3 regions of the Nocardioides sp. REDSEA-S30_B4 genome follow, and region 2 is predicted to be linked to each of the others. Evidence: predicted binding sites of a transcription regulator. Region 2 holds the regulator's gene; each other region holds the start of a gene.

Region 1 (3,270 bases), on a different contig from region 2:
AACATCGCGCCGGACGCTCGCCTTGCCCACGGCGGGTCTCGCATCCGGTACGGGAGCATCGGTGCCCTGGAGACCGCGGGACGACACGTGCTCTGTCCATCTCCCCCCCCATCCCAGTAGCGCAAGTCGTGCCGGCCGAAGGGATCCGGGTGCCAGCTCGGAGGTGAAAGACCGGTCATGCTCGGCACGTTAGCGCCCCGGCTCAGCGGGTGCTCGCCTGATGTTGGGAACGTTGAGACAGCACCATGTAGGCCCGCGTCAGGCGGCCGCGAGGTGCTGCTCGACGAGGTCGGGGTCGTGCCACCACCCGTCGGGGTCGTGGAAGTTCCACCACTCGTCGGAGCGTGAGATCGGGTCGGGCGGGACCTCGGCGGGGTTGTCGAGGTAGCGAGTGCCGGTGGCGTCGCGCAGGTGGATGCCGCCGTGGGGGTCTCGCCAGAGGTGGATGCCGGGGAAGGGTTCGCGGACCTGCCAGCCGCCGTGGGTCTTGAGGCGGTGGTGGAAGGTGTGGAGGGGGCCGAGGTTGGCCACGTCGGTCGCGCCGCCGCCGGGTTCTCGGGACCAGGGGATCTCGTGGTCGATCTGGACGTGGCGGCTGGTGGAGGCGGCGTGGCCCCAGGGGAAGGTCTCGACGGGGTGGCGGAGCTGGACGGCTCGGCGGTGTCGGGCGGGGACCTCGTAGGCGTCGACGGGGGCGAGTCCGTCGATGTCGAGGACGGGGAGCACCTGGACGTGGGTGTGGGGGCCGAGGACCTCTCGGAGCCAGGTCTCGGACACGGCTCCGTGGCCGTCGATGCGCGCGACGTGGTCGAGCGGCTGGCCGGTCTCGTCGTGGTCGCGGCCGGGCGGGACGGTGATCTGCTCACCGGTCTCGGGGTCGGTGTGGTGGGTGCCGCCGTAGAGGTGGACCACCAGCGTGGTCGCGGGCAGCAGGCCGCGCACGTCCAGCTCGGCGAGGTCGGGCAGGTCGGAAGTGGAGTCGGAGCCTTTCGTGGCGAGTCCTCCGGCGAGCAGCGCGACGGCGTGGACGCGGAGGTCGTCGGCGGTGGGCGCGTCCTCGGCCTCAGTCACCGAGGCCGGCAGCGTCTGCTCGATGCGGGAAGCCAGCGTGGTGATCGCGGCGTCGAGGGCGTCGATGATGGGCAGGGGTGCGCGGATCATGAAGATGGCCATGCCGGCTGCCTGGTCGCCGGGCAGCGGAGTCAGCTTCTTGGCGAAGCGGGCGCGGGCGGCGCGTTCCTCGCGTTCGCGGGCGAGGTGGGGCGCGGCGACGGTGACCTTGCCGGCCACGAGGGTCTGGAAACGGGTCCAGGGGATGCGGCCGTCTGCCTGCTCGTGGGTCTCCTCGTCGACCCAGGCTGCCTCGGCCGCAGTGAGGTTGCGGGTGGCCTCGGCGACGTGGATGGCGAAAGTGTCGCGGACCTCGAGGGCCTGGACCCGGGCCCAGGTGCGGGGCAGTCGGAGCTTGAGGTCGAGTGCGGCGGCGATGTGGCGGCGTCCGGCGTGGGTGCCGCGTCCCATCCGGGCCCCGAACTCGGCGGCCGCGAACTCGGTGACCTGAGGGGTCCCCTCCCCGCCGTAGAGCGTGGCCTTCTCCCGCCCGGGCTTGCCCGACTCCGCGGGGTCCAACCGGTCAGCGGGGTGGGCAACGGCCCACTCGTAGGCCAGCGCGAGCAGCTCGGCCCCCGCGCGCTGCATCGCGGTCGCGACGTCGGCGACCCGGTCCAGGACCTGGGTCTCGGAGCGCGCAGCCGGGTCCGCCAGGGGCTACGGCGGGGCAGGGAGCATGGTCACATCGTATCGAACGCGTGTTCGATCGACAAGGGTCGGTGGTCGACCTGTGAGCCACCGAAGAAGGCTGCCGCAGCCAGCCGGCATCGCGAGTCGACTGCCCTCAGCGGGGTCGTCCCTCGGAGTCTTCCGTCAACAGCTCAGGCTCCAAGTTGATCGCCAGGTCGCTGGCGTCGATGTCACGTTCACCCAAGTAGCGCAGCAGGTCCGCCTGCCGCGGCTGACCAAGCACCATCCGGTAAGCGCCGACGGTGCGGAGCAGCCTGCGGAGGGCGTGGCTCTCCTTGCTCAGCGGGAGGGCCGCGACATACCGCTCGATCCGGGCCGGACCCTCGAGCGGTGGGACCCACGACGGGTAGATCTCGCTCATGCCTGCTGGGCGGTCGGCCGCAGCGAGCTCGAACATGGTGGCCCACGGGTTGGCGGATCGGGCCACCTCGCCGCGGGCGCCGTAGACGTAGGCGACGTTCTTCCGCACGGCGTGGCCCTGATATCGGTGGACTCGTCCTTCGCGCTGCTCCAGGTCGACCGGGTTCGCCGGGAGGTTCCAGTGCACGACCGCATGGCTGTACTGGTGGAAGTCCAGTCCCTCCTGGCCTACAGACGTGGAGGCGAGGACGAAGGGCCAGAACGGCGAGTTGTACGCCGCACGGACCTGGCCCTCGCGCATCACGCTCTTGTCGTCCTCGCTGATGCCGCGGCCGAAGCGCACGGCGAGGTGGCTGCGGGTGCGGTGCGTCGTGGCGACGACCTTCTTCGTCCTGATCGACAGGTCATGAAAGGTCTGCGCGGAAGTGCGCAGTGACACCGCCTCGTCGAACTTTCTCGCGACAGCCTCTGCCCACGCTGCGCGATCTCCCTGGTCGCCCATCTGGGCCAGCAGGTAGACATGCTCGTCCAGCACGCTCTGCAGCCCGCCGTGCACACAGTGCATCAACACGCTCTGCCAGTACGCGGCGTCCGCGCCGCCGACGATGCCCATGATCTCTGGCTTGTTGAAGAGGTTTCGCAGGGCCCAGGACATGTCAGCTGCGGCAGCTCGCAGAGCCTTGTCCGCGAATGCCTCCTCGCCACCAGACAATCGGGCCAGGCTACGCAGGGCTGCGTTGCCCGGGCCGCCGATGGCGAGCAGGACGACGACATCCTCAAGGTCACCAGGACGGCGGCCCAAGGTTGTTTCGGCGATCGCGATGGCTTCGGTCCGATGGTCGTCGAAGCCACCATGGTCATCATGTTCCTCGTACTCGAAGCCGTACCCGAGCACGCCCATCAGGTCGGCGTCCTCCCGACGGTCCAGCAGGGCGCCGGCGGCCCAGTACCACCGCTCGTCGACCGGGCCTGAATCGGACCCGGGCGGCAGGGTGTCGAGAAGCAGACGCACGCGACGACGTACCTCGTCCTCGAGCGTCGCCCACGCGAGCGGGAAGGGCCTGCCAAGGTCTCGCGCCACGCCGACAGGGTCACCAGCGCGCGAGAGCG
Region 2 (3,270 bases):
GGCGCCCCGTCGGCGGGGAGGATGCCGGTCACGTCGTTGATCGGGTCGATGAGGTCGTTGGGCAGGTCGCCGAAGGTGACCGGCGCGATCATCACCGGGTTGCCGATCACCTTCCACTGCGGGGCGTGGTCGCCGCGCGTCAGCGACTCCTTGAGCCACGCCATCTGCTTCTTGCCGGTGATCGAGCGGGACGGGTCGCTGACGGTGGCGTCGACGCCGGGCAGGGCGGCCTGCTCGTCGCGGTAGGTGCGCAGGTCGAGCATGGAGACCTCGGCGAGCTGGCCGAAGCGCATCCGGCGGTAGAAACGGGTGCCGTCGCCCAGCGCGGCGGTGCCGTCCATGCGGACCGGCATCCACTCGTCGTACGCGCGGTGGGCGCGGGCGCGCCGCTTCTTGTAGTCGCCCTCGGACTCGTCGTGGTTCTCCGCGCCGGCCTTCCACTGGTCGTTGGTGACCTCGTGGTCGTCCCAGGTGAGGATCCAGGAGTAGCGCGCGTGCAGGGCCTGCAGGTCGGGGTCGAGCTTGTAGCTGGCGTGCCGGCGGCGGTAGTCCTCCAGGCTCACCATCTCGTGCGGCGGGTCGTGCGGGCGGACCACGACGTTGTCCTGGCCCATGCCGTAGCCGCTGGTGGGGTACTCGTAGAGGTAGTCGCCCAGGTGCAGGATCGCGTGCAGGTCCTGGCGCGCTGCGAGGGCGCGGTAGGGCGTGAAGAACCCGGCCTCGAGGTTGGAGCAGGACACGACACCGAAGCGCAGGTTGTCCAGTGCGGCCCGCTTGCGGGGTGCGGTGCGCAGTCGCCCGACGGGGCTCTTCTGGCCCAGGGCGATGAACCGGTAGTGGTACTCCTTGCCTGGCTTGAGGCCCTTGGCGTCGAGCTTGACGGTGTGGTCGCGACCCGCGCTGGTGCGGAACCTGCCCTTGCGGACGATCTTGTTGAACCTCGCGTCCTTCGCGACCTGCCAGGTCACCGTGACCGGCTTGCCCTTGCCCGAGCCGGGGGTCGCCGAGGGCGTGGGGGTGACGCGGGTCCAGATGACCACGCGCCGCGGCAGCGGGTCGCCGGAGGCGACACCGTGCTGGAAGACCTCGTGACCGGCCTTCCCGCGATCGGCGGCGCCGGTCTGCCCGGACTCCTCGGCGTCGGCCGCGCGTACGCCGGTGCCGAGCACGCCGACGGCGGCGGCTCCCGCGGCGCCGGTCGCGAGGACGGTGCGGCGGGGGAGCGAGGACGAGGCGGGGGGAGCCGTGGTGGGGGTGGTCGGCGTGGTCTTCGTCGAGGTCACGCCCCATCCAACGACACAGCCCGGTGTTTCGTGACGGTTTCGACGGTGTGAGCACCGTCCGTTCACCCGGGGGTCGCGAGATGGTCGAGGTGCGAGGCGCGCCAGCGACGAGCGGGCGTCGAGACCCACCCGCCGCCGGCGTACCCCTCAGACCTTGCGCAGGACCGCGGTGACGATGCCGAGGATCGTGGCGTGGGTGCCGTCGATGGGCTCGAACGCCTCGTTGTGCGGCATCAGCCAGACCTGCCCGTTCTTGCGGGAGAAGGTCTTGACCGTCGCCTCGCCGTCGATCATGGCGGCGACCATCTGACCGTTCTCGGCGGTGTTGGCCTGGCGGATCACGACGTAGTCGCCGTCGCAGATCGCGGCGTCGATCATCGACTCACCGCGCACCTCGAGGAGGAAGAGCTGGCCGTCACCGACGAGCTGCTTGGGCAGCGGGAAGACGTCCTCGACCTGCTCCTCGGCGAGGATCGGCGCGCCGGCGGCGATCCGGCCGAGCATCGGCACGTAGGACGCGGCGGGCAGGGTGTCGCCGACGCCGGTCTCGTCGAAAGAGCTCTCGCCGGCCGAGGAGATCGCACGGCGGGCGGCCATCGACTCGGGCAGGAAGACCTCCAGGGCGCGCGGGCGGCTGCCGTCGCGCTTGATGAAGCCCTTCTCCTCGAGCACCTTGAGCTGGTGGGCCACCGAAGAGGTGCTGGTCAGGCCGACGGCCTGTCCGATCTCGCGCATGCTGGGCGGGTAGCCGCGGTGAGCCACCGAGTCGCGGATCGTCTCGAGCACCTTGGTCTGGCGCGGGGTGAGGCCGCTGGCGTCGGGCGGGCCGTCGGGGAGCGCGCTCACGCCGGGGGCGGCGTCGTCGTGGCTGGTCGCCATGGGGGTCCTCCTCGTCACGGCCACCGGGGGAGCGGGTCCCGGCGGCACGGCCTGCGTCGTGGTGTGCCCACGCTATGACTGATCCATCCCGTGATCAAACATGTGTTCGAATCGGCGTGTCGAGCACACTCGGGCCATGACGCCTCCTACCGTCCCCACCGCCCCGACCGGACGCAGCGCGGTGGTGACCGGCGCGGCACGCGGCATCGGTCGTGGCATCGCCGAGCGCCTCGTCTCACAGGGGTACGCCGTCGTCGTCACCGACGTCGACGCGGCCGCCGTCCAGGCGACCGCGGCCGAGATCGGGGCGGTCGCCGGGCTGGCCCACGACGTGCGCGACCCGGCGGCACACCGCCATGTCGCAGAGGTAGCGGCCGGGCACGGTCGGCTGGCGGCGTGGTTCAACAACGCGGGGGTCGGTGACGACGGCCGCCTCTCCGAGCTCTCCGAGGACCAGGTGCGACGCCTGGTCGAGGTCAACCTCCTGGGTGTGCTGTGGGGGATGCGCGCCGCGCTGGAGGCCTTCGCCGGCCCCGGCGGCGACGGCTCCGGGGACATCGTCAACACCGCCTCGCTGTCCGGGCTCGGTCCGGTGCCGGGCTACAGCGTGTACGCCGCGACGAAGGCCGCCACCGTGTCGGCCACGATGTCCGTGGCGGCCGAGTCGCCGCGCCGGGTGCGGGTCCACGCGATCTGCCCCGACGGGGTGCAGACGGCGATGCTCGACGAGCAGGACCCCGAGGGGCTCGGAGCGGCCCTGGTCCACTCCGGTGGTCGCATCCTGACCGTCGAGGAGATCGCCGAGCTGGCCGTGGGACTGGTGGGCACCGGCCGGGTCGTCCGCACGGTGCCGGTCTGGCGTGGCGCCCTGATGCGCACGATCTCCCTGGCGCCAGGGGTCGCCGCCAAGGGCACCGCGCTCTTCGCGGCGCAGGGGCGTCGGGCGCTGCGGCGGGGCTGACCCGCGCTGCTCGTCGGAGGGGGTCGAACATTTGTTCGCTCGACCCCTTGATCTCGTTCGAACACCTGATCTAGTCTCGTACACGTGTTCGATCGAACTGGTGGTCGAGCCGTCGGCCCCAGGCCCTCCCGGTCCTCCCTGATCGGG
Region 3 (3,270 bases), on a different contig from region 2:
GTACCGCAGTGCGATGGTGCGCTCGGGGTGCTGGATCCGGCATGCGGTGGCCGCGTCCCGGGCCTCCAGGGCACCCAGCCACGCGAGGTACGCCGCCGTCGGCTCGTCCGGGGCTGATGCCGTGTCCGCGGTCGGCGTGCCGCCCGCCACGGTCGGGGAGACCGAGGCCAGTGGACGCGGGTCCGCGGGACGTGACTCCTCGTCGGCGCACGCCGCCAGGGCGAGCACGGGCGCCAACGCCAGGAGCGGGGGAGCGAGCAGGGCCGCCGGTCCACGGGTCACGGGCCCCAGCCTAGGGTGGAAACGTGACCTCACCGACCGTCGGCGTGCTGGCCCTGCAAGGCGACGTGCGCGAGCACCTGGCCGCCCTCGAGCGGCTCGGCGTGACCACCACGCGGGTGCGCCGACCCGAGGAGGTCGACTCCGTCGATGCGCTCGTGGTCCCCGGTGGTGAGTCCACGACGATGGCCAAGCTGGCGCGCACCTTCGGCGTGCTCGACCCGCTGCGCAAGCGCATCGAGGCCGGGCTGCCGGTGCTCGGGACCTGCGCGGGGATGATCATGCTCGCCGACCGTGTCCTCGACGGGGCGGTCGGCCAGGAGACGCTGGGCGGCATCGACATGACGGTCCGCCGAAACGCCTTCGGCCGGCAGGTCGACTCCTTCGAGGGTCCGGTCGAGCTGGAGGGCCTGGACTCGCCGGTGCACGGCGTCTTCATCCGTGCGCCGTGGGTGGAGTCGGTGGGCGACGGGGTCGAGGTGCTGGCCCGGGTCGACCACGAGGGTGCGCCGGGTGCGGCCGCCGGTAGGATCGTCGCGGTCCGTCAGGGCCCCCTGATGGCCACCTCGTTCCACCCCGAGGTGGGCGAGGACTCCCGGGTGCACGGCTTGTTCGTGGACCTGGTCCGAGGAAGCTGAGGCAGAGAGAAGAGCATGTCCGGGCACTCCAAGTGGGCGACCACGAAGCACAAGAAGGCCGCGATCGACGCCAAGCGCGGCAAGCTGTTCGCGAAGCTGATCAAGAACATCGAGATCGCCGCGAAGATGGGTGGCCCGGACCCATCCGGCAACCCGACGCTCTACGACGCCATCCAGAAGGCCAAGAAGCAGTCGGTCCCCAACAAGAACATCGACTCCGCGGTCAAGCGCGGCGGCGGCCTCGAGGGCGGCGGCGTCGACTACGAGACGATCATGTACGAGGTCTACGGCCCCCAGGGCGTGGCCCTGCTCGTCGAGTGCCTCACCGACAACCGCAACCGCGCCGCGATGGAGGTCCGCACCGCGGTCACGCGCAACGGCGGCACCATGGCCGACCCCGGCTCGGTCTCGCGCCTGTTCGAGCGCAAGGGCGTCGTGGTCGTCCCCAAGTCGCAGGAGTCGCGCGAGGTCAGCGAGGACGACGTCCTCGAGGCGACCCTCGACGCCGGCGCCGAGGAGGTCAAGGACCACGGTGACAGCCTCGAGGTCCAGTCCGAGGCCACCGACGTGGTCGCGGTGCGCACCTCGCTGCAGGACGCCGGGATCGACTACGACTCCGCCGAGGTCCAGTTCGTCGCGACCCTCGACATCCCGGTGGCTGAGCCGGATGTCGCCGCGAAGGTCTTCAAGCTCGTCGACGCGGTCGACGACCTCGACGACGTGCAGAACGTCTTCGTCAACGCCGACATCCCCGACGAGGTCATGGAGGCGGCGGATCTCTGACCCGGCGTAGCCGGGGCGGAGATCATCGGTGGTCGAGCGAGCCGTCACCGCCTGAGCCTGCGAAGGCGGTGAACCGGCGTGTCGAGACCCGGTGACGTACCCACCGACCGTTAGCGTGAGTCGAAGCGAACACACGTTCGATCGCACGACGACCTGACGAGGGAGGTACGCCGGTGCGCGTGCTCGGCATCGACCCCGGGCTCACCCGCTGCGGGATGGGCGTGGTCGAGGGCTCGGTCGGTCGTCCGCTGACCCTGGTCGACGTCAACGTCATCCGCACCAGCTCCACGCTGCCGGTCGCCGAGCGGCTGGTGAGCATCGAGAAGGGCGTCGATGCCTGGATCGAGGAGCACCGCCCCGACGCCGTGGCCGTCGAGCGGGTCTTCGCCCGCTCCGACGTCAGCACCGTCATGGGCACCGCCCAGGCCAGCGGCATCGCCATGGTGTGCGCCGCCCGCCGGGGGCTGCCCATCGCCCTGCACACCCCCAGCGAGGTCAAGGCGGCGGTGTCCGGCAGCGGACGCGCCACCAAGCAGCAGGTGGGGGCGATGGTGACCCGCATCCTGCGCCTCGACGCCGCACCCAAGCCGGCCGACGCCGCCGACGCGCTGGCGCTGGCCATCACCCACATCTGGCGCGGCGGCGCCCAGGCCCGCCTGGAGCAGGCCCTGGCCCGCAGCCGAGGAGGTCTCTGCCCGTGATCGCGTTCGTCCGCGGCCCCGTCGCCGCCGTCACCCTCTCCAGCGCCGTGCTGGAGGTGGGCGGTGTCGGGCTGGAGCTGATGTGCACCCCCGGCACCCTGGCCACGCTGTCGCCGAAGGTCGGCACCGGTCAGACCGCGACCCTGCCCACCTCGATGGTGGTGCGCGAGGACTCCCTGACACTGTTCGGGTTCCTCGACGAGGACGAGAAGACCTGCTTCGAGCTGCTGCAGACCGCGAGCGGCGTCGGCCCCAAGCTCGCGCAGGCGATGCTGGCGGTGCTCAGCCCCGACGACCTGCGTGCGGCCGTCTCCGGCGAGGACGTCAAGACCCTGACCCGCGTGCCCGGCATCGGCCAGAAGGGAGCCCAGCGGATCATCCTCGAGCTCAAGGACCGGCTGGGAGCCCCCGTCGGGTCCCGCGCCGTGGCCGCGCCCCGGGTCGAGGAGCCCTGGCGCGACCAGGTCCGCCAGGGCCTGCAGGGCCTGGGCTGGTCGGCCAAGGACGCCGACCGCGCCGTCGACGAGGTCGCGCCGGGCCCGGGGGAGACCCCCGACGTCGCGGCGCTGCTGCGCGCGGCCCTCCGAGCCCTGTCCAAGGCGTGAGCCCCGTGCACGACGACCACCTGCTGGCCCCGGAGGCACTCGGCGACGAGCGCGCGGTCGAGGCTGCGCTGCGGCCCCGCACCCTCGAGGAGGTCGTGGGCCAGCACCGGGTGCGCGACCAGCTCGGCCTGGTGCTGGAGGCCGCGCGCCTGCGCGAGCGCGCTCCGGACCACGTGCTGCTCTCGGGACCGCCGGGTCTGGGCAAGACCACCTTGGCGATGATCATCGCCCACGAGATGGGTGCACCGCTGCGGCTGACCAGTG

Evidence for each region. Region 2 encodes LexA, which represses DNA repair genes until DNA is damaged. Its sites were predicted from a motif close to TCGAACANNTGTTCGA; they were not measured.
Region 1: a site for LexA is predicted at 1,801-1,816, ahead of A6R01_RS05140 (HNH endonuclease signature motif containing protein). Genes of this name have one in related genera too.
Region 3: a site for LexA is predicted at 1,826-1,841, ahead of ruvC (crossover junction endodeoxyribonuclease RuvC). Genes of this name have one in related genera too.

What each region holds. Positions count from the first base shown of each region.
Region 1 covers NZ_LUPI01000017.1:7,351-10,620, reverse strand. The annotation lists gene A6R01_RS05145 (phospholipid scramblase-related protein) at 1-30, opposite strand, end outside; gene A6R01_RS05140 (HNH endonuclease signature motif containing protein) at 259-1,698, opposite strand; gene A6R01_RS05135 (DEAD/DEAH box helicase) at 1,895-3,270, opposite strand, start outside.
Region 2 covers NZ_LUPI01000007.1:34,686-37,955, forward strand. The annotation lists gene A6R01_RS01470 (alkaline phosphatase D family protein) at 1-1,283, opposite strand, end outside; gene lexA (transcriptional repressor LexA) at 1,431-2,162, opposite strand; gene A6R01_RS01480 (SDR family oxidoreductase) at 2,299-3,123, shown strand.
Region 3 covers NZ_LUPI01000010.1:72,503-75,772, forward strand. The annotation lists gene pdxT (pyridoxal 5'-phosphate synthase glutaminase subunit PdxT) at 306-917, shown strand; gene A6R01_RS03690 (YebC/PmpR family DNA-binding transcriptional regulator) at 933-1,700, shown strand; gene ruvC (crossover junction endodeoxyribonuclease RuvC) at 1,874-2,401, shown strand; gene ruvA (Holliday junction branch migration protein RuvA) at 2,398-3,006, shown strand; gene ruvB (Holliday junction branch migration DNA helicase RuvB) at 3,003-3,270, shown strand, end outside.